DNA from 3 places in the Roseateles sp. GW821-FHT03B02 genome. Region 1 is predicted to be linked to each of the others. Evidence: predicted binding sites of a transcription regulator. Region 1 holds the regulator's gene; each other region holds the start of a gene.

What was found. The regulator HrcA, encoded in region 1, represses chaperone genes, less so after heat shock. The targets are predictions, from matches to a motif close to TTAGCACTCNNNNNNNNNGAGTGCTAA.
Positions count from the first base shown of each region.
Region 2: a site for HrcA is predicted at 2,552-2,578, ahead of groES (co-chaperone GroES). Genes of this name have one in related genera too.
Region 3: a site for HrcA is predicted at 2,910-2,936, ahead of rpoH (RNA polymerase sigma factor RpoH). Genes of this name have one in related genera too.

Region 1 is NZ_JBWKUV010000004.1:327,444-337,915, reverse strand. It holds gene AC07VX_RS13875 (TonB-dependent receptor) at 1-1,660, shown strand, start outside; gene AC07VX_RS13870 (DUF1439 domain-containing protein) at 1,717-2,277, shown strand; tRNA gene AC07VX_RS13865 (tRNA-Ile) at 2,322-2,398, opposite strand; gene hrcA (heat-inducible transcriptional repressor HrcA) at 2,423-3,430, opposite strand; gene AC07VX_RS13855 (NAD kinase) at 3,498-4,364, shown strand; gene recN (DNA repair protein RecN) at 4,365-6,047, shown strand; gene rapZ (RNase adapter RapZ) at 6,044-6,970, shown strand; gene AC07VX_RS13840 (BlaI/MecI/CopY family transcriptional regulator) at 7,023-7,409, shown strand; gene AC07VX_RS13835 (M56 family metallopeptidase) at 7,406-9,136, shown strand; gene AC07VX_RS13830 (FAD-dependent oxidoreductase) at 9,139-10,266, shown strand; gene AC07VX_RS13825 (methyl-accepting chemotaxis protein) at 10,263-10,472, opposite strand, start outside.
Region 2 is NZ_JBWKUV010000001.1:384,209-394,680, forward strand. It holds gene AC07VX_RS01775 (amino acid ABC transporter substrate-binding protein) at 1-554, opposite strand, end outside; gene AC07VX_RS01780 (LysR substrate-binding domain-containing protein) at 663-1,580, opposite strand; gene AC07VX_RS01785 (PEP-CTERM sorting domain-containing protein) at 1,779-2,432, shown strand; gene groES (co-chaperone GroES) at 2,669-2,959, shown strand; gene groL (chaperonin GroEL) at 3,013-4,662, shown strand; gene AC07VX_RS01800 (DUF1631 family protein) at 4,921-6,954, shown strand; gene yihA (ribosome biogenesis GTP-binding protein YihA/YsxC) at 7,055-7,762, opposite strand; gene AC07VX_RS01810 (c-type cytochrome) at 7,833-8,453, shown strand; gene AC07VX_RS01815 (cytochrome c biogenesis protein ResB) at 8,532-10,472, shown strand, end outside.
Region 3 is NZ_JBWKUV010000001.1:5,170-15,641, forward strand. It holds gene AC07VX_RS00020 (CHASE domain-containing protein) at 1-2,286, shown strand, start outside; gene AC07VX_RS00025 (chemotaxis protein CheW) at 2,318-2,818, shown strand; gene rpoH (RNA polymerase sigma factor RpoH) at 2,989-3,906, shown strand; gene AC07VX_RS00035 (SCO family protein) at 3,952-4,557, opposite strand; gene cyoE (heme o synthase) at 4,554-5,459, opposite strand; gene AC07VX_RS00045 (COX15/CtaA family protein) at 5,462-6,559, opposite strand; gene AC07VX_RS00050 (SCO family protein) at 6,567-7,265, opposite strand; gene AC07VX_RS00055 (SURF1 family protein) at 7,216-7,923, opposite strand; gene AC07VX_RS00060 (DUF2909 domain-containing protein) at 7,954-8,181, shown strand; gene AC07VX_RS00065 (cytochrome c oxidase subunit 3) at 8,233-9,117, opposite strand; gene AC07VX_RS00070 (DUF2970 domain-containing protein) at 9,167-9,409, opposite strand; gene AC07VX_RS00075 (cytochrome c oxidase assembly protein) at 9,406-10,011, opposite strand; gene AC07VX_RS00080 (cytochrome oxidase small assembly protein) at 10,013-10,123, opposite strand; gene ctaD (cytochrome c oxidase subunit I) at 10,134-10,472, opposite strand, start outside.

The DNA.
Region 1 (10,472 bases):
CGGCGGCTACGTGACCGGCGCGACGGTGTCCGGCGTGAACCTGGACAACCTAAACGCGCGCTGGAAGCAGAACATGCGCAACTTCGCGGCCGGCCTGAACGGCAAGTTCAAGCTCGACGACTGGCAACTGGACGCCGACCTCGCCCGCTCCACCGCAGGCCGCGACACGATGTGGACGGCCGTCCAGATGAGCATGATGCAGCCCGGCTCGGTGAGCTGGAGCTTTCCGCGTGACGGCTGGATGACCTACTCTTTCAGCAGCGACACCGGCAACCCGGCCAACTTCTCCACCAACGTCACCGAGCAATGGGGCCCGACCTATGTCGGCAAGCTGAACGACGCGCTGAACTCCCAGCAGTTCAACGCCAGCCGCGCCGTGAAGTGGGGCGACGTGACCAAGCTCAAGTTCGGCCTGCGCGCCACGCAGCGCGACAAGTCCTACGCCCAGACCTCCTGGAACTACGCCGGCGCCGCCACCATCCCGACCAGCGCCTTGCAACGCGTGACGGTCGCCGGCCGGCCTGACTTCATCGAGTTCGCCGAAGGCTTCGACAGCGCCGTGCCCAGGTATTTCGGCGCCGCCGCGCTCAACCCCGACGGCCGCAGCCCCACCACCAGCGACCTGGTGCAGAACAACTGGCGCGCCAAGGAAAGCAGCAGCGCCGCCTTCGCCCAGGCCGACCTGAACGGCAGCGTCTTCGGCGACCTGAGCTACCGCGGCAACGTCGGCCTGCGTGCCGTGCACACCAGCCAGACAGGCTTTGGGCTGGAGCAGGTCAACGGCGGCGCGCCCACGCCCGTGTCGGCAGGCACCAGTTACACCCGCTTCCTGCCCAGCCTCAACCTCATCCTCAACCTCGACCAGGACGACGTGAACCAGCTGCGCTTCGGCGTCTCGCGCGCCATGGCCCGCGCGCCGCTGGACGTGATGAACGCGGCCCACACCGTCAGCATCGATCCCAACGGCGTCAACCCGACGACGGTGTCGGGCGGCAATCCGCAACTCAAGCCCATGATGGCCAGCCAGGTCGACCTGACCTTGCAGCGCTACTTCGACAAGGACAGCCTCGTCTCCGTGGGCCTGTTCTACAAGAAGATCAGCGACTACATCGGCATCGCCTCGGTGGCCGGCAGCTTCAACGGCAAGACGGCCTACTACACACAGCAGGTGAACCGCGACGGCGGCATTGTGCAGGGCGTGGAGTTGGTCTACCAGCAGGCCTTCACCAAGCTGCCCGCGCCGTGGAACAGCCTGGGCCTGATGGCCAACTACACCTACAGCGACAGCAACATCAAGGAAAACGGCGACCGCAGCGGCGGCAGCTTCACGCCAATCGCCACCAACGGCCTGATGAAGAGCAACGGCGGCCTGACCCTCTGGTATGCCCGCAACGGCTTCGAGGCCCGCCTGGCGGCCAACCACCACTCGGCCTACAACCGTGCGCCGACCTGGGACTCCACGGCCTTCCAGTTGAACGGCGCCGAGACCTGGGTGTCGGCCAACGTGTCGCAGCAGGTCACCGCGCAGCTGCAGTTGCGCTTGGGCGTCGAGAACGCGACCAACCAGCGCGTCACCTACACCGACCCGCTCAACCCCTGGCACCAGACCAACTTCCAGTTCGGTCGGCGCTTCAACGTCGGGCTGACTTACAAGCTGTAGGACACGGCGGGGGCGACGGTCCGCCCAGCCGGGCGGCAAGGCGTTAGCCTTGCGCCATGCCCCGCCGCCTCGCCGCCCTTGCCGCCGCCCTGCTCGCCGCCGCCGCCCTGACCACGTGCACGGCCCTGAGCGGCCTCGCTGGCGGTCATCTCGACGTCGAGCAGGCCGAGCTGCAGGCTCGCATCGCGCTGCGTTTCCCGACGCAGCACTGCAAGATCGTCATCGCCTGCCTGGAGCTCGCCAATCCCGTCGTCGTGCTGACCGAGGGCGAAGACCGCATCGGCCTCACGGCCGACGCCAGGATCAGCCTGGGCACACGTGAACGCACAGGCCGCGTCGGCTTCTCAGGCCGGCCAAGGTACGCGCCCGTCGAAGGTCAGCTCTTCTTGGACGACATCCAGATCACGACACTGGCGTTCGCCGGCATCCCCGAGGAGTACGCCGCCCTCGTGAAGCTGCGCGGGCCGGCGCTGATCAACAGCCGCCTGCAGGCGCATCCGGTCTACACGCTCGACACCAACACAGCCAAGGGCGCGCTGGCCAAGCGTGTCGTGCAGGACGTACGGGTGGTCAACGGCAAGCTGAGGATCAGCTTCGTACCGGCGGCGAGCCAGTAGGAGCAGGCGCTTCCTCAGGGGCCAGACCTCTGCCTGGAGGAAGTTGGTAGGCCGTATTGGACTTGAACCAATGACCAAAGGATTATGAGTCCTCTGCTCTGACCAACTGAGCTAACGGCCCCCGGTTGGAAGGCGCGGATTCTAGTCAGCGCTGGGACAGCGCCTGCCCCACCATCCGCGACGTGATGTCGACGATCTGGATCATTCGGTCGTAGGCCATGCGCGTGGGGCCGATGACGCCCAGCGTGCCAACCACCTGGCCGTCGACCTCGTAGGGCGCCGACACGATGGACAGTTCCTCGTACGGCACGACCTGGCTCTCGCCGCCGATGTAGATGCGCACGCCTTCGGCGCGGCTGGAGGTGTCCAGCAGGCGCATGAGCTGGGTCTTCTGCTCGAAGAGATCGAACAGGCGGCGCAGGCTGCCCATGTCGTGGCTGAAGTCCTGCACGGTCAGCAGGTTGCGCTCGCCAGACACGATGACCTGCTCGTCCTGCTGCGCCATGGCCTCGCTGCCCACCTGCACGGCGGCGCTCATCAGGCCGGCGATCTCGCCGCGCAGCGCGTCCACCTCATGGCGCAGGCGCTCGCGCACGGCTTCGAGCGTGAGGCCGGCGTAGCCGGCGTTGAGCCGGTTGCTGGCCTCAGCCAGTTCGCCCTGGCTCAGGTCCTGGGCGGTGAAGATGACGCGGTTCTGCACGTCGCCGTCCGGCGACACGAGGATGACGAGCACCCGGCGCTCGCCCAGGCGCAGGAATTCGATGTGGTGGAAGACGCTGGGCTTCTTGGGCGACGTGACGACGCCGACGAAGCTCGACAGGTTGGACAGCATCTGCGCCGCGCTGGCGATGACGCGCTGGGGCTGGTCGGGCTGCAGCTGTGCCGTTTCAACGCCGATGAGGCCGGGCTGGGCCGTCAGCATGGTGTCGACGAAGAGCCGGTAGCCGCGCGCCGTCGGAATGCGGCCGGCGCTGGTGTGGGGGCTGGCAATGAGACCCAGCTCCTCCAGGTCGGCCATGACGTTGCGGATGGTCGCGGGGCTGAGCTCCAGGCCCGAGGCCTTGGACAGCGTGCGCGAGCCGACCGGCTGGCCGTCGGCGATATAGCGTTCGACCAGGGTTTTCAGCAGGGATTTGGAGCGCTCGTCGAGCATGGCGCCATTCTAAGAACACCCCCGTTCCTCCCAGGAGAGGCGATACCCCTGTGGTGTAATTTGCCGCATGGCCGAGCGCTTCAGACATGTCGCCATCGTGGGCAAGCATCAGGCGCCGGGCATCAAGCCGGTGCTGGAGGAAATCGCCCAGTTCCTGTGCGGCAGCGGGCTCGAGGTTTCCCTCGAAGCCGACACGGCCCTGAACACCGGCCTCACGGGTTACGACGCCCTCTCGCACGATCAACTCGGCCGCGTCTGCGATCTGGCCGTCGTCGTCGGCGGTGACGGCACGATGCTGGGCTTTGCCCGCGAGATGGCGCCCTACGGAATTCCGCTGCTGGGCATCAACCAGGGGCGGCTGGGCTTCATCACGGACATCCCGATCGAGCGCTGGCGTGAGTCGCTGGCGCCGGTGCTGGCAGGCGACTACGAGGTCGAACCGCGCGCGATGCTGGAAGGCGCCGTGTGGCGCGACGGCGAATCCATCTTTTCCGGCCTGGCGCTGAACGACGTGGTCGTCAGCCGCGGCGCGACGGCCGGCATGGTGGAACTGAAGATCGAGGTGGGCGAGCAGTTCGTTGCCAACATGCGGGCCGACGGCCTCATCGTCGCCTCGCCCACCGGCTCCACGGCCTACGCGCTATCGGCCGGCGGCCCGCTGATGCACCCGAGCATCGCCGGCTGGCTGATCGTGCCGATTGCGCCGCACACCCTGTCCAACCGGCCCATCGTGCTGCCCGACCTGGGCGAGGTGCGCCTTGAGATCGTGGCCGGCCGCGATGCCTCGGTGAACTTCGACATGCAAAGCCTCGCAAGCCTGCTGCACGGCGACACCATCACCGTGCGCCGCAGCCAGCACCAGGTCCGTTTCCTGCACCCCAAGGGCTGGAGTTATTACGCGACCCTGCGTCGCAAACTGCGTTGGTATGTCTAGATGCTGCGGCACCTGAGCCTCAAGGATTTCGTCATCGTTCCCGCGCTGGAGCTCGACTTCGAGCCCGGCTTTGCCGTGTTGACCGGCGAGACCGGCGCCGGCAAGTCCATCCTCATCGATGCGCTACAGCTGGCCCTGGGCGGACGCGGCGACGCCGGCGTGGTGCGCGAGGGCGCGGCCAAGGCCGAGATCTGCGCCGAGTTCGACGCGCCGGCGCATCTGCGCGCCTGGCTGGACGAGGCCGGCTTCGAAACCGACGACACGCTGCTGCTGCGACGCGTCATCGACGCCGCGGGCAAGAGCCGCGCCTGGATCAACGGCGGCGCCGCCACGCTGACGCAATTGCGCGAGCTGGCCGACCACCTGCTCGACATCCACGGCCAGCATGCCTGGCAGGGCCTGACCCGCCCTGCCGCGGTGCGCGAGCTGCTGGACGGCTTCGCCGGCCTGGACACCGCGCCGCTGGCCCGCGCCCACACCGCCTGGAAGCAGGCCGCGGAGGCCCTGCAGAAGGCCCGGGGCCAGCAGGCCGATGCACTGCGCGAGCGCGAACGACTGGCCTGGCAGATCGGCGAACTGGACGGTCTGGCGCCCGGCGAGGGCGAGTGGGAGGAGCTGAACGCCGAACACGAGCGCCTGTCCCACGGCCAGTCCCTCATCGACGCGGCCAAGTCGGCGCTGGATGCGCTGGACGAGGCCGAACCCAGCGCCCAGTCGCTGGCCGGTGGCGCGCTGGACCAGCTCGAACGCGTGCTCGATCACGACGGCCGCCTGCTGCCCGCCGTGCAGGCGCTGCGCGATGTGCAGGCCCAGTTGCAGGACGCCAGCCACACCTTGTCGGCCTACCTGCACAAGGCCGACCTCGACCCGGCCCGCCTGGCCGAACTGGACGAGCGCGTGTCGGCCTGGATGACGCTGGCGCGCCGCTACCGGCGCCAGCCCCAGGAACTGCCGGCCCTGCTGGCTCAGTGGCGGGCCGAACTGGCCGCGCTCGACGCCGCCAGCGACCCCGCCCAGCTCGAAGCCGCGCTCGCTGCGGCGCGCCAGGCCTTCGATGCCGAGGCGCAGGCCGCCAGCCGTGCGCGCGGCAAGGCCGCGCCCCAGCTCGCCTCGGCCGTCACCGCGGCGATGCAGCAGCTGGGCATGGCCGGCGGCCAGTTCGGCATCGCGCTGAACCCGACCGACGGCCCGCAGAGCTTCGGCGTCGAGTCCGCCGAATTTCTCGTCGCCGGCCATGCCGGCAGCACGCCGCGGCCGCTGGCCAAGGTGGCGTCGGGTGGCGAACTGTCGCGCATCGCGCTGGCCATCGCCGTCACCGCCAGCCAGGCCGACTCCGGCAACGCCCCCGGCACGCTGATCTTTGACGAGATCGACGTCGGCATCGGCGGCGCCGTGGCCGAAACCGTGGGGCGCCTCATGAAGCAGCTCGGGCGCGAGCGCCAGGTCATGGCCGTCACCCACCTGCCCCAGGTGGCCGCCTGCGCCGACCGCCATCTCGTCGTTGCCAAGGCCTTGCAGGGCAAGAGCACCGTCAGCTCCGTCAGCCCGGTGGCTGGTGAGGCTCGGGTGGCCGAGATCGCCCGCATGCTGGGCGGCGAACGCCTGTCTTCCACCAGCCTCGCGCACGCGCAGGAAATGCTGGATGCGTCCACCGCCATCAAACCGCGCAAGGCCAGGTCATGAGCCTGGACGCTGATCTGCAGGGTGACGTGGTGCTGCTAACCGGCATGTCCGGCGGCGGCAAGTCCGTCGCCATGCATGCGCTGGAGGACGCCGGCTACTTCTGCGTCGACAACCTGCCCGCCGAGCTGCTGCTGGACTTCCTGAGGCTGGAGCAGCAGCGGGGCGAGCGCCGCGTCGCCATCGCGGTGGACGTGCGCTCGGCCAGCTCGCTGCCGCTGCTGCTGCCGCTGATCAAGGAGCTGCGCGCCACGGGCGTGGCCGTGCGCTCGGTCTTCCTGGACGCGAGCAACGACGCGTTGATGCGCCGCTTCTCCGAGACGCGCCGCCCCCACCCGCTGCGCGAAGACCGCGACACCGAACGCACGACCGCTTTCGGTACGCTGGACCGCACCGCCGAGGAAAGCCACCGCCTGCTGCTGGACGCCATCAAGCTGGAGCGCGAGCTGCTCGGCGGACTGAAGGCCGAATCCACGGTCATCGACACCAGCCAGCTGCGCCCGGCTCAGCTGCGCGCTTGGCTGGCCGACCTCGTCGGGCCCAACGCCGGGTCCAAGCTGACGCTGGTGTTCGAGAGCTTTGCCTTCAAGCACGGCGTGCCCAGCGATGCGGACTTCGTCTTCGACGTGCGCGTGCTGCCCAACCCCTACTACGACCGCGAGCTGCGCCCGCTGACCGGCCGCGACGCGCCGGTGGCCGCCTACCTCGCGGCGCAGCCGGAGGTCGGGCTGATGATGGGCCAGATCGCCGGCTTCCTGTCGCGCTGGCTGCCCAACTTCGCGGCCGACCAGCGCAGCTACCTCACGGTAGCTATCGGCTGCACCGGCGGTCAGCACCGCTCGGTCTATCTCGTCGAGATGCTGGCGCGCCAGTTCGGCCACCATGGCCACGTGCTGAAGCGCCACCGCGAACTGGACGCCCGCTAGATTCAGAACAATTGTTCTAGACATCACGTTCTAGAACGATTATTCTGAATCTATGCCATCGACACCCACCGTCAAACCGACCGCTGCCGAGCTGGACCTGCTTCAGGTGCTGTGGCGCCTCGGCCCGGCCGACGCCAAGGCCGTGCATGAAGCCCTGCTGCCCGACCGCCCCGACGCGAGCTACGCCACCGTGCTGCGCCAGTTGCAGGTCATGCACGGCAAGGGCCTGCTGAGCCGCGACGAGCGCCAGCGCCCGCACCTCTACGCGCCACTTCAGGCCCAGGACAAGCTGCAGCAGTCCCTCGTTCGCGACTTCATCGCCAAGGCCTTTGCCGGCTCTGGCAAGGCCCTGGTGCTGGCCGCGCTGAAGAGCCACGTCAGCGCCAAGGAACGCGCCGAGATCCGCCAGCTGCTAGGCAGGATCGGAGATGAAGCATGAGCCTGGATATTGCCGTGATGGCCTGGGGCTGGGCCCTCGTGAACTTCGTCTGGCAGGGGGCCGTCGTCGGTGCCGCCGCCGCCCTGCTGCTGGCGCTGATGCGCGGCGCGTCGGCGCGCTGGCGCTATGTCGTCTGCGCGGCAGGCCTGGGCCTGTGCCTGTGCCTGCCGCTGGCGCAATGCCTGGACCTCGCACCGGCCGAGGCCGAATTCATCGGCGAACTTCCGCCTCTGGCCGAGCAGATGCCGGCCCTGGTCACGGCCTGGGCGCTGGGCACGGCACTGATGCTGACCCGGCTGGCGCTTGGCCTGGCATGGATCGCCCGGGCACGGCGGCGCAGCACGCCGGCCCCGGCCGAGTGGCAGACCCGCCTGGACGCCCTGGCCCGCCGCCTCGGCCTGAAGCGCGCCGTGCCGCTGCGCCTGCTGCCCGGGCTCGCCGGCCCGATCGCGCTCGGCCTGCTCAGGCCCTGCGTGCTGCTGCCGGCCGCGCTGCTGAGCCGCCTGCCGGTGGACCTGCTCGAAGCGCTGCTGGCCCATGAGCTGGCCCATGTGCGGCGCTGGGACTACCTCGCCAACCTGCTGCAGAGCGCCGTCGAGGCCCTGCTCTTCTTCCACCCCGTCGTCTGGTGGCTGTCCTCGCGCATGCGTGCCGAGCGGGAGCTGGTGGCCGACGAGATCTCCGCCGAGCTGCTAGGCGATTCCCGCCGTCTGGCCCTGGCCCTGCATGCCCTTTCAGAACTGGACCCACCCCACATGACCCCTGCCCTCGCCCAGGCCGCCCGCGGCGGCGACCTGCTCGCCCGCATCGAGCACCTGCTCGCTCCCCGCCCCCGGGCCACCGGCTGGAAGCTGGCCCTGCCGGCCCTGCTGATCGCCGCCACCAGCTTCGTCGTGCAGGCCAGGACCAAGGACGCCCCGCCCCCGCCCGACACGCCCGCGCCGGCAGTGGCCGCCCCTGCCGAGGCTGCGCCGGCCCAGCAGCTGCGCCTGCCGGTGAACGCCAAGCATGTAGTCGTCATCGACGACGCGACCGGCAAGGTGCTGATGGCGCGCGACGCCGATGCCGTCGTGCCCATCGCCTCGCTGACCAAGCTGCTGACAGCCATGGTGGTGCTGGACGCCAGGTTGGACCCGAACGAGAAGCTGCGCATCACGAACGACGACGTCGACACTCTCAAGCACAGCCGCTCGCGCGTGCGCGTCGGCACGCAGATGAGCCGGCTGGCGGCACTGGAGATGGCGCTGATGGAGAGCGAGAACCGCGCGGCCGCCGCGCTGGCGCGCACCTTCCCCGGCGGCGAGGCCGGTTTCGTCAAGGCCATGCAAGCCAAGATCCACGCGCTAGGCCTGAAGCGCACGGCCATCACCGACCCGACCGGCCTGTCGCCGGCCAACACGTCGACGGCGACGGAGATGGCCGCCATCACGTCTGCCGCGGCGCGCTACGGCGAGATCGAGCGCATCACCAGCGTCAAGAAGGCCCAGGTGCCGGTCGACGGCCGGCCGCGCGAGATTCGCAACACCAACCGCCTCGTCGGCACCAAGGGCTGGGACATCCGCGTCTCCAAGACCGGCTACACCGAGGAGGCCGGCCGTTGCCTGGCCATGCGCATCCTGAACGGCAAGCGCCCGGTCACCGTCGTGCTGCTGGACGCCGACGGCTCGGCCCAGCGCCTGCGCGACGCGGCGCTGATCCGCAAGTCGCTGGCCCGCCAGGCCTCCTGACCATGCAGCGCCGCCATCTGCTTGTGGCAGGCAGCGCCGCGCTCGCCCTGCCAGCGCGGGCCCTGGACTTCGCCCCGCCCCGAGCACCTGCGGCGATGCGCATCAGCGTCGACCGCATCATCGATATCGCCGTCGGCATCCGCCCCTTCCGCACGCAAGGCCCGCGCATCGAGGCCGAGCGGCGTTTCGGCAAGGCGCTGGTCCATCACTACGGCCATGGTGGCAGCGGCTGGTCGCTGTCCTGGGGCTCGGCGCAGCGGGCGCTGGCGCTGGTACAGGCCAGTGGTGCCAAGCCGGGCGAGCGCATCGCCGTCATCGGCTGCGGCGCCATCGGCCTGACGACGGCGCGCACCGCCCAGCAGGCCGGCTACAAGGTGCGCCTCTACGCCAAGGACAGGCCGCCGCGCGTGTACTCCTCGGCCGCAACGGGGCTGTGGACGCCGGACTCGCGCATCGTCACGAGCGCGCATGCCGACGAGGCCTGGGCGGCCGGTTGGGAAGCGATGGCGAGGGCCTCCTTCAAGGTGCACCAGAGCTATCTCGGCCTGCCCTCGGGGCCGGTCGAATGGCATGACGGCTTCGTCGTCGCCGACGAGGATTTCGGCCAGCCGCTGCCAGGCCATGTCGGCGAGCCGGACTACCCCGACCTGGCCTCGCGCATTGCCGACCTGCGGCCGCAGGGCAAGGCGCTGGCGGCCGGCGAGCACCCCTTCCGCACGCCGCACGCGCGCCGCTTCACCCAGCTCGTCTTCAACATCCCGGCCTACCAGCGCCTGCTGCTGGACGACTTCGCGCGCGACGGCGGCGAACTGGTGCAGCGCGAGTTCCACCGGCCGCCCGACTTCGCCCGACTGCCCGAGAGGCTGATCGTCAACTGCATGGGCGACGGTGCGCGCACGCTGCTGGCCGACGCCGACATGACGCCGGTGCGCGGCCAGACGGCCCGCCTCGTTCCCCAGCCGGAGGTGGATTACGCGGTGATCTACCGCGGCCGGAACGTCGTGGCCCTGCCGCGGCGAGATGGCCTGCTCGTGGCCGCCATGGGCGAGCATGACTTCGGCAGCGACGACCTGCGGCCCGACCGCGCCCATTCCGAGGACGCGGTGCAGCGTCTCGCCAGCCTGTTTTAGAAGGTCTCCCAGTCGCCCTCGGCGGCGCCCGACGGCACCGAGGGCGCGGGCGCAGCGGGCGGCCTGGGCGCCTGGGCCGCAACCACCGGCGCGGGACGGGGCGCAGCGGCCGCCGCCGACTTGACCGCGGGCCTGGGCACCGCAGCCTTGGGCGCCATGGCCGGCCGCGGCGCCAGCCTGGGCGCGCTGCGCGGCGCGGCGGGCGC
Region 2 (10,472 bases), on a different contig from region 1:
CCGGAGTCCAGCAGCAGGAAGCTGTCGGCGTGGTCCTTGCCGAAGACTTCCTTGAAGTCCACGCCCGTGGCGCGCTCGTGCTTGCGCAGAGTCTGCACCGAGGTCGTGCCGGTCGTGGTGGCGACCGTCTTGCCGTTGAGCTGGTTGATGGAGGTGATGCCGGAGTTGGCCTTCACGGCAATGCGCACTTCTTCTACATAGGTCGTCACGGCGAAGGCGACGTCCTTCTGGCGGGCAGCGTTGTTGGTGGTGGAACCGCACTCCAGGTCGACGGTGCCGTTGACCGTCAGCGGGATGCGGTTGGCCGACGTGACGGGCTGGTACTTGACCTCGATCTTGCTGCCCAGCTGCTTGCGCAGGTCGGCGACGACATGCTCGCAGACGTCGATGTGGTAGCCGACGTACTTGCCGTCACCGATGGTGTAGGAAAGGCCCGAGGATTCGCGCACACCCATCGTGATCGCGCCGCTGTCCTTGATCTTCTTCAGCGTGTCTTCGGCATGCACGGCCGAAACGCCAGCGAACAGGGCTGCGACGAGCAGAACTTTCTTCATGGAGACTCCAACAACAGGAAGTGGATATCGATAACAGGCATGAGCAGACCACGCCCCGCACTCAGCCCGAATACGGGTTTACACGTGGCATGCGCATGCGGGATGAGGTCATGCCGCGGACGCAAGATAGTCCCACAGCGCCTGGGCCGCGGGCTTCTGCCGGCGCGACAGCTCGGGGCGCTCGCGATAGATGCGCAGCTCCATGCTGACGCTGAACGTGCCCGGCGCCGCAGCCGGCACGAGGCGGCCGCTGGCTATCTCCTTCTGCACGGAGCTGGCCGGCAGGAAGGCGAAGCCGTGCCCCTCCAGGGCCATCGCCTTCAGACCCTCGGCCATGTCGGTCTCATAGATGGCGTCGAGGTTCAGCGCGCAGTCCGCCTCCTTGACGATGAGCTCGACGAGGCGGCCCAGGTAAGCGCCAGCCGCATAGCTCAGGAAAGGGATCTTCTGTCCCGGCCGGCCAGGCAGGCGGAACAGCGGCTCGCCATTGGCGTCCGCCTTGGCATAGGGCGCCAGGGTCTCATGGCCCAGCGACGCCATCTGATAGCGCTCCGGGTCCAACTGCAAGGGCTGGCTGGCATGGTGATAGACCAGCAGCAGGTCGCAGTTGCCTTCGCTGAGCTGCAGCATGGCGTCGTGCACATTGGCGGCATTGAGCCGGCACTTGATCGCCCCGAAGCCGCGGCGCAGGCCCATCAGCCAGTGCGGGAAGAAGGAGAAGGCCAGCGAGTGCGGCACGGCGAACTCGATCATGTCCTGGTCGGCCGCCTGGTGGCTGCGCAGCATGTTGCGCGTCGCCTGCAGATTGCCCAGCAGCTCCACCGCCTGGGCCAGCAGTGTCGCGCCGGCGGCAGTGAGCCGCGTCGGATACGACGAGCGGTCCACCAGATCGACCCCGGCCCAGGCCTCCAGCGCCTGAATGCGCCGCGAGAAGGCCGGCTGGGTCACGTGGCGGAGCTGGGCCGATCGGGAGAAGCTGCGCGTCTCGGCCAGGCTGACGAAGTCTTCAAGCCATTTGGTTTCCACGCAGGGCAGTGTAGCCAGGGGCCCCAAGCCGACGTCGCCACCCGTACGACCCGTGGTTTCCCGCACAGGCCGCTGCGCCCCCCCCTCAAACCCGGTCCGGCCCCCTCAACTGAAGGGGCCTCGCTGCGCCCGGCAGGGGAGCGCTTGTTTACAGTCCTGACCACAAACCCAACTCGAACATCCTGGACGGAGAACGCCATGCGCACGACGAGCAAACTACTGGCACTCGCCTTGACGGCGACCATGCAGTCCGCCATGGCTGGCACTGTTCTGCTGAGTTTCGAGGATCTGACCGCCAGCGAGCAGTTGACGACCCGCTATGCCGGCGTCACCGCCAAGGATGCCGCCTGGGCCGTCACATCCGAGGCCTGCACCTTCAGCGGAGTCCCCGGCGATGCGAGTTTCAGCCGCCCGGGCAGTTGCGGAGCACTCTGGCTGGCGCAGGATCCGGCCGCCGACACCAAGACGACGAAGTCGCTGACGCTGACGCTGGCTGACGGCTTCGATGCGCTGTCGTTCATCTATTCCAGTGGTGACGACAACTCTGTTCTGAAAGTTCACGTCTATGACGACCTGGGCAAGGAGCTGGGCGTCGGCCTGGACAGTCTGAAGGGCACGAGTTGCGGCGGCGTCAACTTCATCTACTGCCGCTGGTCGTCAACGGTCACTCTGAATTTCACAGGCGTCGCACGCTCGGTCGTGTTCACGGCTATGGATCAGACCATGATGCTGGATGACCTTAGCTTCACGACCCCCACGACCAGTGGCCGCCTGCCGGAGCCGACCAGTGTGGCCCTGACGCTCGGCGCGCTCGGCGCACTGGGCTGGAGCCGCAAGCGCACCGCTCGCTGAGCCCCGGCTTCCAGCGCAAGAACGACCGCCATGGCGGTCGTTTTTTATTGCCGACGCGAAGACCCGCAAAGCATCACACGACTTGAATCGTCTCACTCCGTCCCTATAATCCAAGGCTGCTAGCACTCAGCGCAATCGAGTGCTAACGAAATCGGGTCGATTCCTCGGCCCCATTTTTCCGGCGAGCCGCTGCCCAGCGCCGCGGCCGCTTCAGTTCCAACTCTCAAGGAGATTCCATGAAGCTGCGCCCCCTGCACGATCGCGTGATCGTTCGTCGTCTGGAGCAAGAAACCAAGACCGCCTCGGGCATCGTCATCCCCGACAACGCCGCCGAGAAGCCTGATCAAGGTGAAGTCCTGGCCGTCGGCCCGGGCAAGCGCAACGACAAGGGTGAGTTCGTGGCCCTGAACGTCGCCGTCGGCGACCGCGTCCTGTTCGGCAAGTACTCCGGCCAGGCCGTCAAGGTCGACGGCGAAGAACTGCTGGTCATGCGTGAAGAGGATCTGTTTGCGGTTGTGCAGAAGTAATCTGCCACCAAACAAATCGACTCTGACCCCAATTTAAGTATCCGGAGAATCAAATGGCAGCAAAAGACGTGATCTTTGGCGGCGAGGCCCGTGCCCGCATGGTTGAAGGCGTGAACATCCTGGCCAATGCGGTCAAGGTGACCCTGGGCCCCAAGGGCCGCAATGTGGTGCTCGAGCGCTCCTTCGGCGCCCCCACCGTGACCAAGGACGGCGTGTCCGTGGCCAAGGAAATCGAGCTCAAGGACAAGCTCCAGAACATGGGCGCCCAGATGGTCAAGGAAGTCGCTTCCAAGACCAGCGACAACGCCGGTGACGGCACCACCACCGCCACGGTCCTGGCCCAGGCCATCGTCCGCGAAGGCATGAAGTACGTGGCCGCCGGCATGAACCCGATGGACCTGAAGCGCGGCATCGACAAGGCCGTGCAAGCCCTGGTCGCCCAGCTCAAGGCCGCCTCCAAGGCCACCACGACCTCCAAGGAAATCGCCCAGGTCGGCACCATCTCGGCCAACAGCGATGCCGACGTCGGCCAGATCATCGCCAACGCGATGGACAAGGTTGGCAAGGAAGGCGTCATCACCGTTGAAGACGGCAAGAGCCTGAACAACGAGCTGGACGTCGTCGAAGGCATGCAGTTCGACCGCGGCTACCTGTCGCCCTACTTCATCAACAACCCGGAAAAGCAATCCGCGATTCTGGACAACCCCTTCGTGCTGCTGTACGACAAAAAGGTGTCCAACATCCGCGACCTGCTGCCCACGCTGGAAGCCGTCGCCAAGGCCGGCCGTCCGCTGCTGATCATTGCCGAGGAAGTCGAGGGCGAAGCCCTGGCGACCCTGGTGGTCAACACCATCCGCGGCATCCTGAAGGTTGTCGCCGTCAAGGCTCCGGGCTTCGGCGACCGCCGCAAGGCCATGCTGGAAGACATCGCCATCCTGACGGGCGGCAAGGTCATCGCCGAGGAAGTCGGCCTGTCGCTCGAGAAGGTCACGCTGGCTGACCTGGGCCAGGCCAAGCGCGTCGAAGTGGGCAAGGAAAACACCACCATCATCGACGGCGCCGGTGCCGCTGCCGACATCGAAGCCCGCGTCAAGCAAGTGCGCATCCAGATCGAGGAAGCCACCAGCGACTATGACCGCGAGAAGCTGCAAGAGCGCGTGGCCAAGCTGGCCGGCGGCGTGGCCGTCATCAAGGTCGGTGCAGCCACCGAAGTCGAGATGAAGGAAAAGAAGGCCCGTGTCGAAGACGCGCTGCACGCCACGCGTGCAGCCGTTGAAGAGGGCATCGTGGCTGGTGGCGGCGTCGCACTGCTGCGCGCCAAGCAGGCCGCTGGCGAGATCAAGGGCGACAACGCCGACCAGGACGCCGGCATCAAGCTGGTCCTGCGCGCCATCGAAGCCCCGCTGCGCGAGATCGTCTACAACGCCGGTGGCGAAGCCTCCGTCGTCGTCAACGCCGTGCTGGCCGGCAAGGGCAACTACGGCTTCAATGCCGCCAACGACACCTATGGCGACATGATCGAGATGGGCATCCTGGACCCGACCAAGGTGACCCGCACCGCACTGCAGAACGCCGCGTCCGTCGCGTCGCTGATGCTGACGACCGAGTGCATGGTCGCTGAGTCGCCCAAGGAAGAAGCCGCCGGCGGCGGCATGCCTGGCGGCATGGGCGGCATGGGTGGCATGGGCGGCATGGACATGTAAGTCCGGGCCGGCGACACACCCGTCGCTAACTGACCAAGGGGCTGCGCGAGCAGCCCCTTTTTTCATGGGCCAGGGGAAGGCCCCAGCAGCGCCACGTCGTGCCACCGGACATGAAGCCGGCGCGCCGATCTGAAAAAGCGTGAAAAGGTCCTGAAGCGAGGCCCTTGCCATGTGATTCGGGGGTGGGTAAGCGCAAGCAACACGCCAGCCTGCGCCAATCGGGCGCCGGATAATTGCGTTAAGCCGCCCTCGCTCTCCATGCCTCCCAACCTGCATCCTCACGATCTCCTCGACCACGCGCTGACCGAAGCCGGTCCGCTGGCGCGCGAGTTGCTGAACGTGGTGCAGGACGAACTCGACGCCCGCCCCCAGCACTTCCCGCTGCGCGAAGGCTGGCGCAAGGTACGCGCCCATTTCGCGGCCGACTTCGAAGGCAAGCTCATCGAGTTGCTGCAGGCTGGCCGACGCGGCGAGGACCCGCTGCACCGCGCACCGCCGCAGATCGGCGGCCTCGAGAGTCTCAGCCTCGTCGACGAGCATCAGGCCCTGCAGGACGTGGCCATCGCCCATGTCGCGCACACGGCCGAGGAACTCAGTCGCGCCGAACTGCACCAGATCGGCAACTTCTTCGCCGCCCTGCGCGGCACCGCCAGGGCCCGTGAGCGGGACAACCCGCTGCGCCCCGCCCTCTTCGCCCACGCGCTGCACCATGCGCTGGCGGCCAGCCCCCTGGGCGCCGAGGCACAGTACGAGCTGATGCGCGTGGCCGCCACGCCGCTGGCCCGCGCGCTGAACCGCCTCTACGTGCAGTCCTGCACAACGCTTCACGCCGCCGACATCGGCGACATGGTGGCCTCGCACGGCCGCGCGCAGACCGACCCGCTGGCCCACCAGCGCCTGGCGGCCGCACGCGGCGTCGGCCAGCGCCCGACGAACCACGGCACCCTGGACGGCCTGTCGCGCCGCGTCGAGGTCATCAACTCGCGGCCCCAGGGCCTGGCCCCGGCGACCCAGCGCGACCCGCTGGCCCCCGCGCCCTTCGTGCGCACGACCGGGCCGGACATGCTGAGCCGGCTCTACGACCAGATCCTGGCCGACCCGCGCCTGCTGCCGCCGCTCAAGGCGCTGCTGGCGCGGCTGCAGATCGCCGTCGTGCGGCTGGCGCGCAGCGACGCGATGCTGCTGCGCCGCCAGGACCACCCCACCTGGGCGCTGCTGAACCGCGTCGCCGCCCACGGCATGGCCTTCGACCGCGCCGACGACGCGCGTTTCGTGGGCTTCCTGCGCTTCATGGAGGCCGAGGCCCAGCTCCTGGTCGATGCGCCGACACCCACGGCCCTGCTCTTCCAGCAGGTGCTGGCCCGCGTCGACGCCCACATCGACCAGCAGGCGCGCCAGAGCGGCGAGCTCAACGCAGTCGCACTGGCCGCGCTGGAGCGAGAGCACCTGCGCAACGACTGGCGCGAACTGCTGCGCGAGCAGGTCGACCACCAGATCGCGGACTCGCCGCTCGGCCCGCGCATGCACCGCTTCCTGCAGACGAGCTGGGTCGACGTCATCGTCGCGGCCATGGTGCGCCACGGCCGCGACTCGCGCGAGGCCCAGGCCGCCATGGAAGTGGTGGACGCCGTGCTCGACAGCCTCATCACGCCGCGCGACCTCGCCGACCGCGAGGCACTGCGCATGCGCCTGCCAGTGCTGATCGAGCGCCTGGTCACCGGCTGCGACAGCATCCAGTTGCCCGAGGCCAGGCGCGAGCCGCCGCTGTCCGAGCTGATGGGCCAGCATGCACGGCTGCTGCGCGGCCTGCCCGCCATGGACCCGGCCGACCGTCGCCCGCCCCCGCCCAGGCCGGCGGCCAGCAACGCCGCGCCAGCCTCGGCGGACGAGATCGTGCGGCGGCTGATGGAAGAGCGCGACTCCCAGGTGCCATCGCACTGGCTGAGCGCCGACGTCGACCGGGGCGAGCTGCCGACCGTGCCGGTGCAGCTCTACAACGAGAACGATTCACCCGACGCCCGTGCCGCGCTGCAGCGCTGGATCGACAGCGTCGAGATCGGCCGCTGGTTCCACATGTTCATCCAGGGCGACTGGCACACCGCCCAGGTCGCCTGGATCGGCGAGGGCCGCCAGTTCATGCTCTTCGTCGGGCGCGAGGCCGACGAGCGCCTGCCGCTGACGCGCCGCGCGCTGGAAGCCCTGCTTGCCAACGGCCTCATCACGGCGCTGGAGGACGACAGCGTCGTGCAGCGCGCCGTCGACACACTGATGAGCGACCTCGACGGCGGGTGATGACCCACCTCCGAGGCGCTGACGCGCCTCCGCCTCAAGGGGGGCGCCGCCAGCGGCCTTGCAAAGCCAGTTCCGCGGCGACCGCGCGAGGAGCGTCGGGCTACGCCGCCGCAACCGCTCCGGCGCCTGAGTGCGTCCACTCATGAAGGGCGATGGCCACGTCGCCGACGCCACTCTTCTTCAGCGCCGAGAACAGCGTCACCGCCACGTCCGACTCCTCGGTCGTCATGCCGGCCAGGAACTCCGTCGTCGCGCGCAGCGCGGCGTCGGCCTCCCTGCGGTTGAGCTTGTCGGACTTGGTCAGCAGCACCAGCAGCTTGATCTCGCCGGTCGCGACGCGGGCGGCGACGAACTCCAGCAACTGCTTGTCCAGGTCGGTCAGCCCCAGGCGGGAATCGACCATCAGCACGACGCCCGACAGGCTGCGGCGCACGGCCAGGTAGTCGGCCATCACCTTCTGCCAGCGCAGCTTGGCCGCCTTGGCCACGGCCGCGTAGCCATAGCCGGGCAGGTCGGCGAAGAGCGCATCCGGCGCGTCCTTCGGGCCCAGCTCGAAGAGGTTGATGTGCTGGGTGCGGCCCGGCGTCTTGGACGCGAAGGCTAGGCGCTTCTGCTGGGCCAGCGTGTTGATGGCGGTGGACTTGCCGGCATTGGAGCGGCCGACGAAGGCGATCTCGGGCAGCTCGGTGGCAGGCAGGTGGACGAGCTGGCTGGCGGTGGTCAGGAAGCGCGCAGTGTGCGTCCAGGCCAGGGCGAGCTTTTCGGTGGCGGGCTCGGCGGCCGAGGCCTCAGGGATTGTGTCGGTCATGGAAAGCTCGGGCGCTGTGATTCAGCATTGTAAAATTCTCGGGTTGCGCCCTTTGAGACCTCAAAAATCCATGAAGACTGTCGCCTTTCTCCTGTCGAGTCTGCTGCTGGCCGCCACGGCTCATGCGAACGAGCCCGCGGCCGCTGCCACCAAGCCCGACCTCGCCAAGGGTGGCGCCATCTCGGCCCAGGTCTGCGCAGCCTGCCACACGGCCGACGGCTCGCGCGGCAGCCCGGCCAACCCCATCCTGCAGGGCCAGCACGCCGAATACCTAGTCAAGCAGCTGACCGAATTCAAGGCCGGCAAGCGCAAGAACGCCGTCATGAGCGGCATGGCCGCGCCGCTGTCGGAGGAAGACATCCGCAACGTCGCCGCCTTCTACGCGAGCAAGACCGCCAAGCCCGGCTTTGCCAAGAACAAGGACACCGTCGCGCTGGGCGAGAAGATCTGGCGTGGCGGCATCGCCGAGCGCAACGTGCCGGCCTGCGCGGGCTGCCACGGCCCGACCGGCTCCGGCCTGCCGGCCCAGTACCCGCGCCTCTCCGGCCAGCACGGCGACTACGTCGAGGCCCAGATGACCGCCTTCCGCAGCGGCGCCCGTGCCAACGGCCCGATGATGGTCACCATCGCCGCCAAGATGAATGACAAGGAAATCAAGGCCGTCTCCGACTACGTCGCGGGCCTGCGTTGATCCAGCACAAGCAGCCTTGCTGAACGAAGGCCGGTGTCACGCACCGGCCTTTTTTCTTGGCCGACACTCCCCCGCCTGATGTCCTCCACAGCCGCCCCCCGCTCCTCCGCCGCCCGCGAACTGCTGGATCTGCTCTCGTCCATGCGCTTCGCCATCACGCTGCTCAGCGTGATCTGCATCGCCTCGGTCATCGGCACGGTGCTGCGCCAGAGCGAGCCCATGGGCAACTACATCAACCAGTTCGGCCCCTTCTGGGCCGAGGTGTTCGGCAAGCTGGGGCTGTACACCGTCTACAGCACGGCCTGGTTCCTCATCATCCTGGCCTTCCTGGTCGTCTCGACCAGCCTGTGCATCATCCGCAACACGCCCAAGATCATTGCGGACCTGAAAAGCTACAAGGAAGGCGTGCGAGAACAGTCGCTGCAGGCCCACCACCACAAGGCCATCGGCGAGCTGCCCAGCAACCCGCAGATGGCTCTGGCCGAGATCGGCGCCGCGCTCACCCAGCTCGGCTGGAAGGCCCGCGTGCAGCAGCGCGACAACGGCACCATGATTGCGGCCCGCAAGGGCGCGGCCAACAAGATCGGCTACCTCGCCGCCCACTCGGCCATCGTGCTCATCCTCGTCGGCGGTGTGCTGGACGGCAACGCCATGGTCAAGCTGGCGATGTGGGCCCAGGGCAAGCAGCTTTACACCGGCTCGGGCTTCGTGTCCGACATCAAGCCCGAACACCGCCTGTCCACCGCCAACCCGAGCTTTCGCGGCAATGTCTCGGTGGCCGAGAACCAGCGCCAGGGCATCGCCGTGCTCAGCCTGCCCAGCGGCGTCGTGCTGCAGGACCTGCCCTTCGACATCGAGCTCAAGAAGTTCAGCGTCGACTACTACCCCACCGGCATGCCCAAGAGCTTCGCCAGTGCCATCGTCATCCACGACGGCGGCGTGACGCGGCAGGCCACGGTCAAGGTCAACGAGCCCGTCATCCACAAGGGCCTGGCCATCTATCAGAGCAGCTTCGAGGACGGAGGCAGCAAGCTGCGCCTGAGCGGCCTGCCGCTCACCAGCAGCGGGGCGCCGATCAAGATCGAAGGCCGCGTCGGCACCAAGCTGGCCTTCGGCGAGCAGGCGCTGGAGCTGGACGGCCTGCGCGTCATCAACGTCGAGAACCTGGGCGGTGGCGACAACGCCAGCGGCGCCGACGTGCGCAAGGTCGACCTCGGCGAGACCCTGGGCAAGCACCTCGGCAGCGGCGCCAAGGCCAGCGGGGACAAATCCCTGCACAACGTCGGCCCGAGCTTCAGCTACAAGCTGCGAGACGCCTCCGGCCAGGCGCGCGAGTTCAACAACTACATGCTGCCTGTCGAGCTGGACGGCCAGAAGCTCTTCCTCGCCGGCGTGCGCGACACGCCCGCCGAGGCCTTCCGCTACCTGCGTATGCCGGCCGACGAGAACGGCGAGCTGGCCGGCTGGCTGCGGCTGCGACAGGCGCTGGCCGACCCGGCTCAGCGCGACGCCGCCGCCCAGCGCTACGCGGCTGCCGCCACGCCTCCCAACCAGCCGCAGCTGCTGCCCCAGCTCAAGCAGACCGCCCAGCGCGCGCTCACGCTGTTCTCGGGCGCCGCGGCCAAGCCCGGCGATGAAGTCAAGGGCGGCCTGCCCGCGCTGTCGCAGTTCATCGAGCGCGACGTGCCCGAATCCGACCGCCAGCGCGTCTCCGAAGTGCTGCTGCGCATCCTCAACGGCAGCCTGTTCGAGCTCAACCAGCTCGCCCGCGAGCGCGCCGGCCTCAAGCCCGCCGCCACCGACGCCGCCACGCAAGGCTTCATGACCCAGGCCGTGCTGTCCCTGTCCGACAGCCTCTACTACCCCGCCCCCATGCTGCTGCAGCTGCAGGACTTCGAGCAGGTGCAGGCCAGCGTCTTCCAGGTCGCCCGCGCCCCTGGACAGAAGCTGGTCTATCTGGGCGCCCTCTTGCTCATCGTCGGCGTCTTCGCCATGCTCTACATCAAGGAGCGCCGGCTG
Region 3 (10,472 bases), on a different contig from region 1:
GCCGACGCCTTCCCCGGCACCTACCAGGCCCGCGACCGGCTGCGCGCCGGAGACCTGCGTCCGCCAGCCGACGAGGACATGCTGGCCATCCGCCTTATCGAGCCGCTGTCGCGCAACGCCCCGGCCCTGGGCATCAACGTGCGCGCCGTCCCCGGCGCGCGCGCGGCCGTCGAAAGGGCTGCGAGCCTGGGGCGGCCGGTGGCCTCTGCAGGCCTGCAGCTGTCGCAGGACAGGGAGGCGGCGGTCGGCGTGGTCATCTACCAGCCGCTCTACCGCGAGCAGGCCCAGCCCGGCGAGGCAGCGCTGGACGGCGTCGTCTTTGCGACGCTGAGGCCCGACATGCTGCTGTCGAGGCTTGCCTCAGGCTGGCCCGACTACCTCGGCGCCTGCCTAGTCGACCTCGAGCCAGGCGCCGCCTATCCCCGCCTCGGCGGGCGGCTGGGCTGCGAGGCCGTGCAGCGCGGCGCCGACGCGAACCTGCCGCTGGTCAAGATGCCGCTGGAGTTCGGCGGCCGGCACTGGGAGGTGCGCATCTACGACCTGCCGGGCATGCTGCCGGCGCCGGGCCGCAGTTGGGCCTTCGCGCTGGTGGGCCTGCTGGCCACGGCCATGGTGGGAGCGTTGCTGCTGCTGATGTCGGGCCGCACCCAGCATGTCGAGGCGCTGGTGAAGGAGCGCACGGCGGCGCTAGAGCGTGAGATCGCCAACCGCGCCCAGGGCGAGCGGGCGCTGAGCCAGAGCGAACAGCGCTTTCGCAGCATCTTCGAGACGGCGCCCATCGGCATAGCCTTCACCGACCTGAACGGCGGCTTCCAGGAGGTCAACGCGCATTTCTGCAACCTGGTGGGCTATTCGGCCGAGGCCCTCGCGGGCAGGCGCTCCATCGACGTGACCCATGCCGATGACCGCCGCGAGGACATCCGCCTGGCGCGGCGGCTGATGCGGGGCGAGATCCCCTTCTACCGGCGCGTGAAGCGCTACGTGCGACCGGACGACAGCATCGTGCACGCCCGCGTGCTGGTCAGCCTGCTGCGGGGTGCCGACGGCCGGCCGCACCGGCTCGTGGGCGTCGTCGAGGACATCACCGACCAGCTGCGCATCGAGGAGCTGGGCCGCGCCCGCGAGGCCGCCGAGGCTGCCAACCAGGCCAAGAACGAGTTCCTGTCGCGCATGAGCCATGAGCTGCGCACGCCGATGAACGCCATCCTCGGCTTCACCCAGCTGATGCAGATGGACGCCGCCGAGCCCCTGCCACCCGGTCAGCGCACCCGCGCCCAGCAGATCGCCCAGGCGGGCTGGCATCTGCTGGAGATGATCAACGACACGCTAGACCTGTCGCGCATCGAGGCTGGCTCGCTGCGACTGGAGCTGTCGGCGCAGGAGCTGCCGCCGCTGCTGGCCCGCGCGCTGGCCCTGGTGCAGGGCCAGGCGACGGAGCGCGGCCTGGCGATCAGCCAGCGCATCGACCCGGGCGCCGCCCATCTCGTCGGCGACGCCACACGGGTCACGCAGATCCTGACCAACCTGCTCAGCAACGCGATCAAGTACAACCGCCCCGGCGGCAGCGTCAGCATCGAGGCCAGCCGCCCGGAACCGGGCTGGGTCGAGATCGCCGTGCGCGACACCGGCCTGGGCCTGACGGCCGAGCAGCACGCCGCTCTCTTTCAGCCCTTCAACCGCCTGGGCCGCGAGCGTAGCGGCCTGCCGGGCACCGGCATCGGCCTGGTCATCAGCCAGCGCCTGGCCGAGATGATGGGCGGCAGCCTGCGAGCCGAGCTCGTCGGGCCGGCGCAAGGCCCCGGTGCCTGCTTCGTGCTGAGGCTGGCCGCCGCCACCGCGACGGCCTCGCTGCCGCCGGAGGCGGGCCCCGACGAGCCCACCGGCCCGCAGGCCGGACCGCGGCGGCGCCTGCTCTACGTGGAGGACAACCCGCTGAATGCCGAGGTCATGCGCGGCATCCTGGAACAGCGCCCGGGGATAGAGCTGGACGTGGCGCCGACGGTAGAGGCGGGCCTGCGCGCGCTGCGCGCCCGCCCGCCGGCCCTGCTGCTGCTCGACTGGCAACTGCCCGACGGCGACGGCCTGGCAGTGCTGCGCCAGCTGCGCGACCTCGGCAACCCGCCTCCGGTCATCGTCGTGTCGGCCAACGCCCAGCCCGAGCAGATCGCCGCCGCCCGCGCGGCCGGCGCCCGGCACTACCTGACCAAGCCGCTGGACGTGCGCGAACTGCTGGCGCTCGTCGACGAATTGTTGGCGGCGGGCCCCGACGCGGAGCGGGCAGAATGAGCCCCAGCCTCTCAACAGACAGCAGCGCCCGATGAGTTCCACCGACCTCGTTCCCAGCACCGGTGCCCAGGCCGTGCAGACCCTGGCACGAAACGATGGCCGCCAGTTCCTGACCTTCCGCATCGGCGAGGAGGAATACGGCCTGGACATCCTGCGCGTGCAGGAGATCCGCTCCTACGAGGCGCCCACCCGGGTGGCCAACGCGCCGCACTTCGTCAAGGGCGTCGTCAACCTGCGTGGCGTCATCGTGCCCATCCTGGACCTGCGGCTGCGCCTGGGCCAGACCGGCGAGTACAACGCCTTCACCGTCGTCATCGTGCTGAACGTGGCCGGCCGGGTGGTCGGCATCGTCGTGGATTCGGTGTCCGACGTGCTGGAACTGGGCGTCGACGAGATCAAGCCCCGCCCGGAGGTGCCGGCCGCCCTGGACGCCCGCTTTATCACCGGCCTGGGCAAGCTCGGCGAACGCATGCTGATCCTGCTGGACATCGAGGCGATGATCAAGAGCCCCGATTTCGGGCTGGTCGACTGAGCCTGACCCGTCGCCGGACGGGGTGCAAGTTAGCGCCCGCCCACTGTTTCACGCTGGGAAACATTGCATTCCAGCCAGCGCACCATCGCCCTTAGCACTCACGGAGCCAGAGTGCTAATATTCTTCTTGCCGCGGCATCCCAAGCTGCGGTTTAGCAAGGATTCAAGACGATGTCCGCTTCTTCTGCCATTGCCGTCCGCGACCCCTGGGCCCTCGTGCCCTCGCTGGGCAATCTGGACGCCTACATCTCCGCCGTCAACCGCCTGCCGCTGCTGACGGCCGAGGAGGAGTCCTCCGCCGCCCGCACGCTGCGCGACAAGGGCGACCTCGAAGCCGCCGGCCGCCTGGTGCTGTCGCACCTGCGCTTGGTGGTGTCCATCTCGCGCCAGTACGTCGGCTACGGCTTGCCCCAGGGCGACCTGATCCAGGAAGGCAACGTCGGCCTGATGAAGGCCGTCAAGCGCTTCGACCCCGACCAGGGCGTGCGCCTGGTGAGCTACGCCATGCACTGGATCAAGGCCGAGATCCACGAGTACATTCTGAAGAACTGGCGCATGGTCAAGGTCGCCACGACCAAGGCCCAGCGCAAGCTGTTCTTCAACCTGCGCTCGATGAAGCACCAGCTGAAGGCCGACCAGGCCGACGGCCAGACGCACCGCAACACACTCAGCGAAGCCGAGGTGGCCCACGTCGCCAGCACGCTGAACGTGAAACGCGAGGAAGTGCTGGAGATGGAGACCCGCATGTCGGGCGGCGACGTGGCCCTGGAGCCGCAGACCGACGATGAGGGCGAGAGCTTCGCGCCCATCGCCTACCTGGCCGACGAGAGCCATGAGCCCACGCGTGTCATCGAAGCCCGCTCGCGTGACGCGTTGGCCGGCGACGGCATCCAGCGCGCGCTCGAAGTGCTGGACCCGCGCAGCCGCCGCATCGTCGAGGAGCGCTGGCTGAAGGTGAACGACGACGCCTCCGGCGGCATGACGCTGCACGAGCTGGCGGCCGAGTACGGCGTGTCGGCCGAGCGCATCCGCCAGATCGAGGTGGCGGCGATGAAGAAGATGAAGAAGGCGCTGACCGAAGCAGCCTGAGCGTCCTCATCGCGCCGAGCAAAAGGCCCCTCGCGGGGCCTTCTTTCATTTCTTGCCGGCTTCAGCCAGCAGCAGCTTGATGTCGTCCGCCAGCGGCTGCGCACCGGACCCGTAACGCGCGTAAACGCGCACGCGGCCCTCGGTGTCGAAGATGAAGCTGGCGGCGGTGTGGTCCATCGTGTAGGTCTCGGGCGTCTTGCCCGGCACCTTGGCGAAGAAGACCTTGAACTCCTTGGCCGCAGCCTGGGTCTGTTCGGCACTGCCACGCAGGGCCACGAAGCTGGGGTCGAAGCTGGCCATGTAGGCCTTGAGCAGCTGTCCGGTGTCGCGCTCGGGGTCGATGGTGACGAAGAGGCCCTGCACCTTGTCGCCATCGGCGCCCAGGCTGCGCTTGACCTCGGCCACCTCGGCCATGGTCGTCGGGCAGACGTCGGGGCACTGGGTGTAGCCGAAGAAGACCACCAGCACCTTGCCCTTGAAGTCGGCCAGCGAACGGGCGCGGCCGTCCTGGTCGGTGAGGTTGAGCTGGCGGGCGTACTCGGCGCCGGTCAGGTCGATGCCCTTGAAGGCGGGCTTGTCCGGGCTGGCCTTCTGGCAGCCGACAAGGGCGAGCGCGACCAGCGCGGCGAGGGCGAAGCGACGGTTGCTCATGCGATGTAGTGGTCGATCAGGAGGGCTGCGAAGAGCAGCGACAGATGCCAGATGGAGAACCAGAAGGTCCGCCGCGCCAGCATCTCCGAATAGCCGCGCCACAGCCGCAAGGCATAGCCGCAGAAGCCCAGGCCCAGCGCGACGGCGCTGACCAGGTAGAACCAGCCGCTCATGCCCGTCAGGAAGGGCAGCAGCGTGGCGGCCAGCAGCACCCAGGTGTAGAGCAGGATCTGCAGCCGCGTGTAGTCGTTGCCGTGGGTGACGGGCAGCATGGGCAGGCCGGCGCGGGCGTAGTCCTCGGCGCGGTACAGCGCCAGGGCCCAGAAGTGCGGCGGCGTCCACAGGAAGATGATGAGGCAGAGCAGCCAGGCTTCGAAGCCCAGTTCGCCCCGCATCGCGGCCCAGCCCAGCACCGGGGGCATGGCGCCCGAGGCACCGCCAATGACGATGTTCTGCGGCGTCATGGGCTTGAGGATGACCGTGTAGATGACGGCATAGCCGACAAAGGTGGCGAAGGTCAGCCACATCGTCAGCAGGTTGACGTAGACGCCCAGCAGCGCCATTCCGACGCCGCACAGCAGGGCCGAGAAGGCCAGCGTCTGCGGGCGGCTGAGCTCACCCTTCGCGGTGGCGCGCCAGGCGGTGCGCTTCATGCGGGCGTCGATACCGTCCTCGATGAGGCAGTTGAAGGCCGCGGCCGCGCCGGCCACCAGCCAGATGCCGGCAACGGCCGCGAGCATGGTCAGGGCCTGCTGCAGATCGGGCAGGCCGGGCACGGCCAGGGCCATGCCGATGGCGGCGCAGAAGACGATGAGCTGGACGACGCGCGGCTTGGTCAGCTGGTAGAACTGCTGCCAGCGCGGGCTGTGCACGAAGGCACTGGCGGTGGACGTGGAGGCCATGATCAGGAAGGGTTGCGCCGCAGGCGCGCAAGCAGGGTGGTGAGCAGGCCCAGCATCACGGCGGCACCCGCCGTGTGGGCCAGGGCGGCAACGATGGGCCAGTCGAGCACGACATTGGACAGGCCGGAGGCGAACTGCCAGCCCGCCACCGCCACCAGCGCGCGTGCGGCTTGGGGGGCGGGCCCGCGCAGGCGCCATGCCAGCGCGAGCAGGGCCGCGAAAACGACGGCCGCGCCGAGGCGGTGGGCCGTGTGGATGGCGGCCAGCGCCTCGAAGCCGAGGTAGCCGCCGCCGGCCCGCTGGCCGAGTTCGCGCCAGAGCTGGAAGCCCTGGGCGAAATCCAGGTGAGGCCACCACTGGCCGCCGTGGCAGGTGGGGAATTCGTCGCAGGCCAGCACGGCGTAATTGGTGCTGACCCAGCCGCCCAGCGCCACTTGCAGCAGGGCCAGCAGCAGCACGGCTGCCGCGGCCCACCGCAGCGACGACGGCGCCGGGATGGGCCGGGGCCGGTAGGCCTCGTGCTGCCAGGCCAGCAGCATCAGCAGGCCGATGCCGAACAGCAGGTGCAGCGTGACGATGGCGGGGAACAGCTTCATCGTCACCGTCAGCGCGCCGAAGGCGCCCTGCACGCAGACCCACGCGAGGGTGAGCGTCGGCAGCCAGGGCGATGGCGCGGCCTCGCCCTGTTCCCGGGCCAGGCGCCGCAACCGCCAGCTCAGCACGGCCATGACGAGGATGAGCAGTCCCACGCCGCTGGCGAGGTAGCGGTGGACCATCTCGATCCAGGCCTTGCCATGCGTGACCGGCCCGGTGGGCATCGCTGTCTGCGCGGCCTCGATTTGGGCCTGCGCGCCGACGGGGCTGGCCGCGCTGTAGCAGCCCGGCCAGTCGGGGCAGCCGAGGCCCGAATCGGTCAGTCGCGTGAAGGCGCCGAAGACAATGAGGTCGAAGGTCAGGAACAGCGTCAGCAGCGTCAGCGCACGCAACCGCCCGGCCGGGGTGCTGGCACGCGAGCGCTGGCGCCACCACAGCAGCGGGCCGAGGGCGACCGCGCCGCCGATGGCGGCGACCTGGCTGAGGGGGAGGAGCAACTCGTTCAAGTTCAACTCAGCGGCCTGGCTTGTCCCAGCCGGCGCTGGCCTTCAGCAGCTTGTCGAGGTCGGCCTTGAGCTTCTTGGGCTCGGGGTCGCCCGGCGCGCGCAGCATCCAGCGGCCCATCGGGTCGACGACGTAGAAATGGTCGCCCAGCGCCTTGCCCGGCGCCGGCTTGAGCCAGGCGAGCAACCGGTCCTGCGGCACCCGCAGCACGGTGGCCTCGACGCCCTTCTGCTGGACGGCCGCCAGCACGGCGTCGCCCGGTGTGCCGTCATCGGGAATGAGCCAGAGCTTGTCGACACGGCCGCGCTCCTTGCCCAGCATCTCGCGCAGCTGGCGCTGCACGTAGAGCTGGCGCTCGCAGGCCGGGCCGCAGGCGGACGGCTGGACGACAGCCAGCAGCCACTGGCCGCGCAGCGAGTCGGCCGGCACGGCGCGGCCCTGCAGATCGGTCAGCGGCAGATCGGCCGGCAGTTCGACGGTGGGCGCGATCAGCTCGCCGTAGGCCGAGCCTGCGGGCTTGACGACGTAGAAGGTGAAGTAGGACGCGACGACGGGCGCCGCGCACAGCGCCAGCACCAGCAGCATCTTCCAGCGACCGGCGCGCTGCTGCGCAGCCGCACGCGGATCGGGCAGGCTGTGCACCGCGAAGCTCAGCGGTTCAGGGCTGCTGGCGGCGGAGCCGGGGGCGGAGGAGTTGGAACCAGACATAGAGGCAGAGGATCAGCGCGCAGAGCGCGAACCATTGGAAGGCGTAGCCGTAGTGTTTGTGCAGGCCCAGATCCGGCGCGGGCCAGTGACGCAGCAGACCGTCAGCCTCGGCGCCGGCCGTCTGCACGACGGTCAGGGGCAGCAGTCGCAGCCCGGACTCGGCGGCCAGGACCGCGGGATCGAGATTTTGCCGGATCGGGCCGGCCTCCCCCTCGCCGAGCTCATAAGCCCGCGACGGCGAAGCGGCGAGGCGGCCGATGACCTCGACTTCGCCGGCCGGCGTGGCCACGGCCGGCAGCTGGCTGCGGTTGGCAGGATCGCGCGGCGCCCAGCCGCGTTGCACGAGGACGGCCTCGGCACGGCCCGCCAGCCGCAGCGGCGTGACCACGTAGAAGCCGGCACGGCCGTCCATGGGGCGGTTGTCCAGCCAGACGGTGCGGTCGGCCACCCAGTTGCCGCGCAGCGCGACGCGGCGGTGCAGTTGCCGCTCACTGCCCAGTTCGCCGCTGGCAAGTGGCGGCAGGGCGGCCTCGGCGTCGATGGCGGCCTGCAGATCGATCTTCTGCTGGGCACGGTCGAGCTGCCAGAGGCCCAGGCGCGCGGTCAGCATGGCGCCCAGCAGCACGGCGGCCAGCAGCAGCCAGCGCCGGGCCGTCATGCCCGCTCCCCCGGTCGATAATCCTTCGCCATGAAATTCGTGATCCTGATCGCCTTCATCGGCATCCTCGGCGCGCTGGCGGCAGCCGGGGTCTTCATGCTGCGCAAGGGCCGCGGCGACGCCAAGCGCAGCCCCAACATGGCCCGCGCGCTGGCGCTGCGCGTGGCCCTGTCGGTGGCGTTGTTCCTAGTCATCCTGCTGAGCTGGAAGATGGGCTGGATACAGCCGACGGGGCTGCCGCTGCGGTCCACGAACTGATCAAAAAAAAGCGCCGCGACTGCGGCGCTTGTGTCTTGCGGGGTTGCCCGCTTACAGCCAGTAGACGACGACGTACAGGCCCAGCCAGACGACGTCGACGAAGTGCCAGTACCAGGCCGCGCCTTCGAAGCCGAAGTGGCGGTCGGCCGTGAAGTGGCCCTTCATCAGGCGGATGGTGATGAACAGCAGCATCAACGCGCCCACGCAGACGTGGAAGCCGTGGAAGCCGGTCAGCATGAAGAAGGTGGAGCCGTAGATGCCGGAGTTGAGCTTGAGGTTCAGCTCGGCGTAGGCATGGTGGTACTCGTAGGCCTGGAAGCCCAGGAAGGTGGCACCCAGCAGCACGGTGATCCACATCCAGGCGATGGTCTTGGCGCGATTGCCGGCGATCAGCGCGTGGTGGGCGATGGTCAGCGTGACGCCCGAGGTCAGCAGCAGGGCCGTGTTGATCGTCGGGATGGGCCAGGGTCCCATCGTGCTGAAGGCCTCGACGGTGCCGCCCGGCGCGGCGGTGAAGCCAGGCGCGGTGCTGGGCCAGATGGCCTTGAAGTCGGGCCACAGCAGGCCGTTCTCCAGGCTGCCCAGCGAGGGCACCGAGAACACGCGGGCCCAGTACAGCGCGCCGAAGAAGGCGGCGAAGAACATCACCTCCGAGAAGATGAACCAGCCCATGCTCCAGCGGAAGGAGACGTCGATGCGGTCGCTGTAGAGGCCGCCCTCGCTCTCGCCGATGGCATCGCGGAACCACTGCTGCAGCACGAAGGCCCACAGGGCCAGGCCGCCGAACAGCGAGTACATGCCCCAGCCGTGGCCGTTGACCCATTGGCCGGCGCCCAGGATGACGAAGAACAGGCCGGTGGCGGCCATCACCGGATGCCGCGAGGGCGCGGGGACGAAGTAGTACGGGGTTTTGCCCGGGGTTGTCGCTGCCGACATGTCGTTCTCCTAGTTCTCGCTCGTTCTGAACTTTGTTGCGGCGGGGCCGTCAGGCCGCTGCCACACCGCTGCCGATGACCCAACGGACCAGCAGCACCAGCATCAATACAAACAGGGCGGCACCAAGCACGCCCGCAATCACCACATGCACCGGGTTGAGCTTGGCCATGTCGTTCTCATGGTCACGCCCCCGGCGCACGCCGAAAAAACTCCAGGCCACGGCCGAGATCGTCTGGACAAGGGAGGCCTTGCGTCCCACCGCTTCCTTCAGATCCTTGCCGGCCTCGCTCACAGCGCGGCTCCCGCACCCTTGGGTGCTTCGCCGAGCTTGACCCCGCCCTTGCCCGCCACCTCGAAGAAGGTGTAGGAGAGAGTGATGGTCTTCACGTCCTTGGGCAGCTTGGGGTCGATGACGAACACGACCGGCCACTGCTTGCTCTCGCCCGGCTTCAGCGTGTACTCGTTGAAGCAGAAGCATTCCAGCTTGTTGAAATGCGCGCTGGCCTGCATGGGCGCATAGCTCGGGATGGCCTGCGCGGCCATGGTGCGGTCCTGCTTGTTGCGGAACTCGTACATGACCTGGCTCAGCTCGCCCGGATGCACCGTCATGTGGCGCACCGCCGGTTTGAAATCCCAGGGGCCGCGCGCGTTGGTGTCGAACTCGACCGTGATCTCGCGGCTGTAATCGACCTGGCCGTTGCCGTTGGCGATGCCCTTGGTCGCCAGCAGCGTCTGCCGCTCCGACAGCGACAGCACGTTGATGCCCAGCGCCTCGCAGATCGCCTTGTAGAGCGGCACCAGCGCGTAGCCAAAACCGAACATCAGCGCGACGACCACCGCCAGCTTCACGAAGAGCTGGCGGTTGTCCCGATGAAGCGCGGCAAGCAGGCGCATCTCAGTGGGCGAACAGCGTCATCTTGGCGATGAAGCCGAAGCCGAAGGCCAGGGCAATCGACAGCAGGATCAGACCCAGCCGACGATTGGCCTTGCGCTGCTCGGGCGTCATGACCTGATCCTCAACCGACGATCTTGGTAGCCGAAGCATTCAGCTTGGGCGGCTCTTCGAAGGTGTGGAAGGGCGCCGGCGACGGCACTTCCCACTCCAGGCCTTCGGCGGCTTCCCAGGGCTTCTGCGAAGCCTTCTCACCCTTGCCGCGCATCATCGGGACGACGACGAACAGGAAGAAGTAGACCTGCATCAGGCCAAAGCCGAAGGCGCCCACCGAGGCGATCTGGTTGAAGTCGGTGAACTGCATGGGGTAGTCGGCGTAGCGACGGGGCATGCCGGCCAGACCCAGGAAGTGCATCGGGAAGAAGGTGACGTTGAAGAAGATCAGCGAACCCCAGAAGTGGAT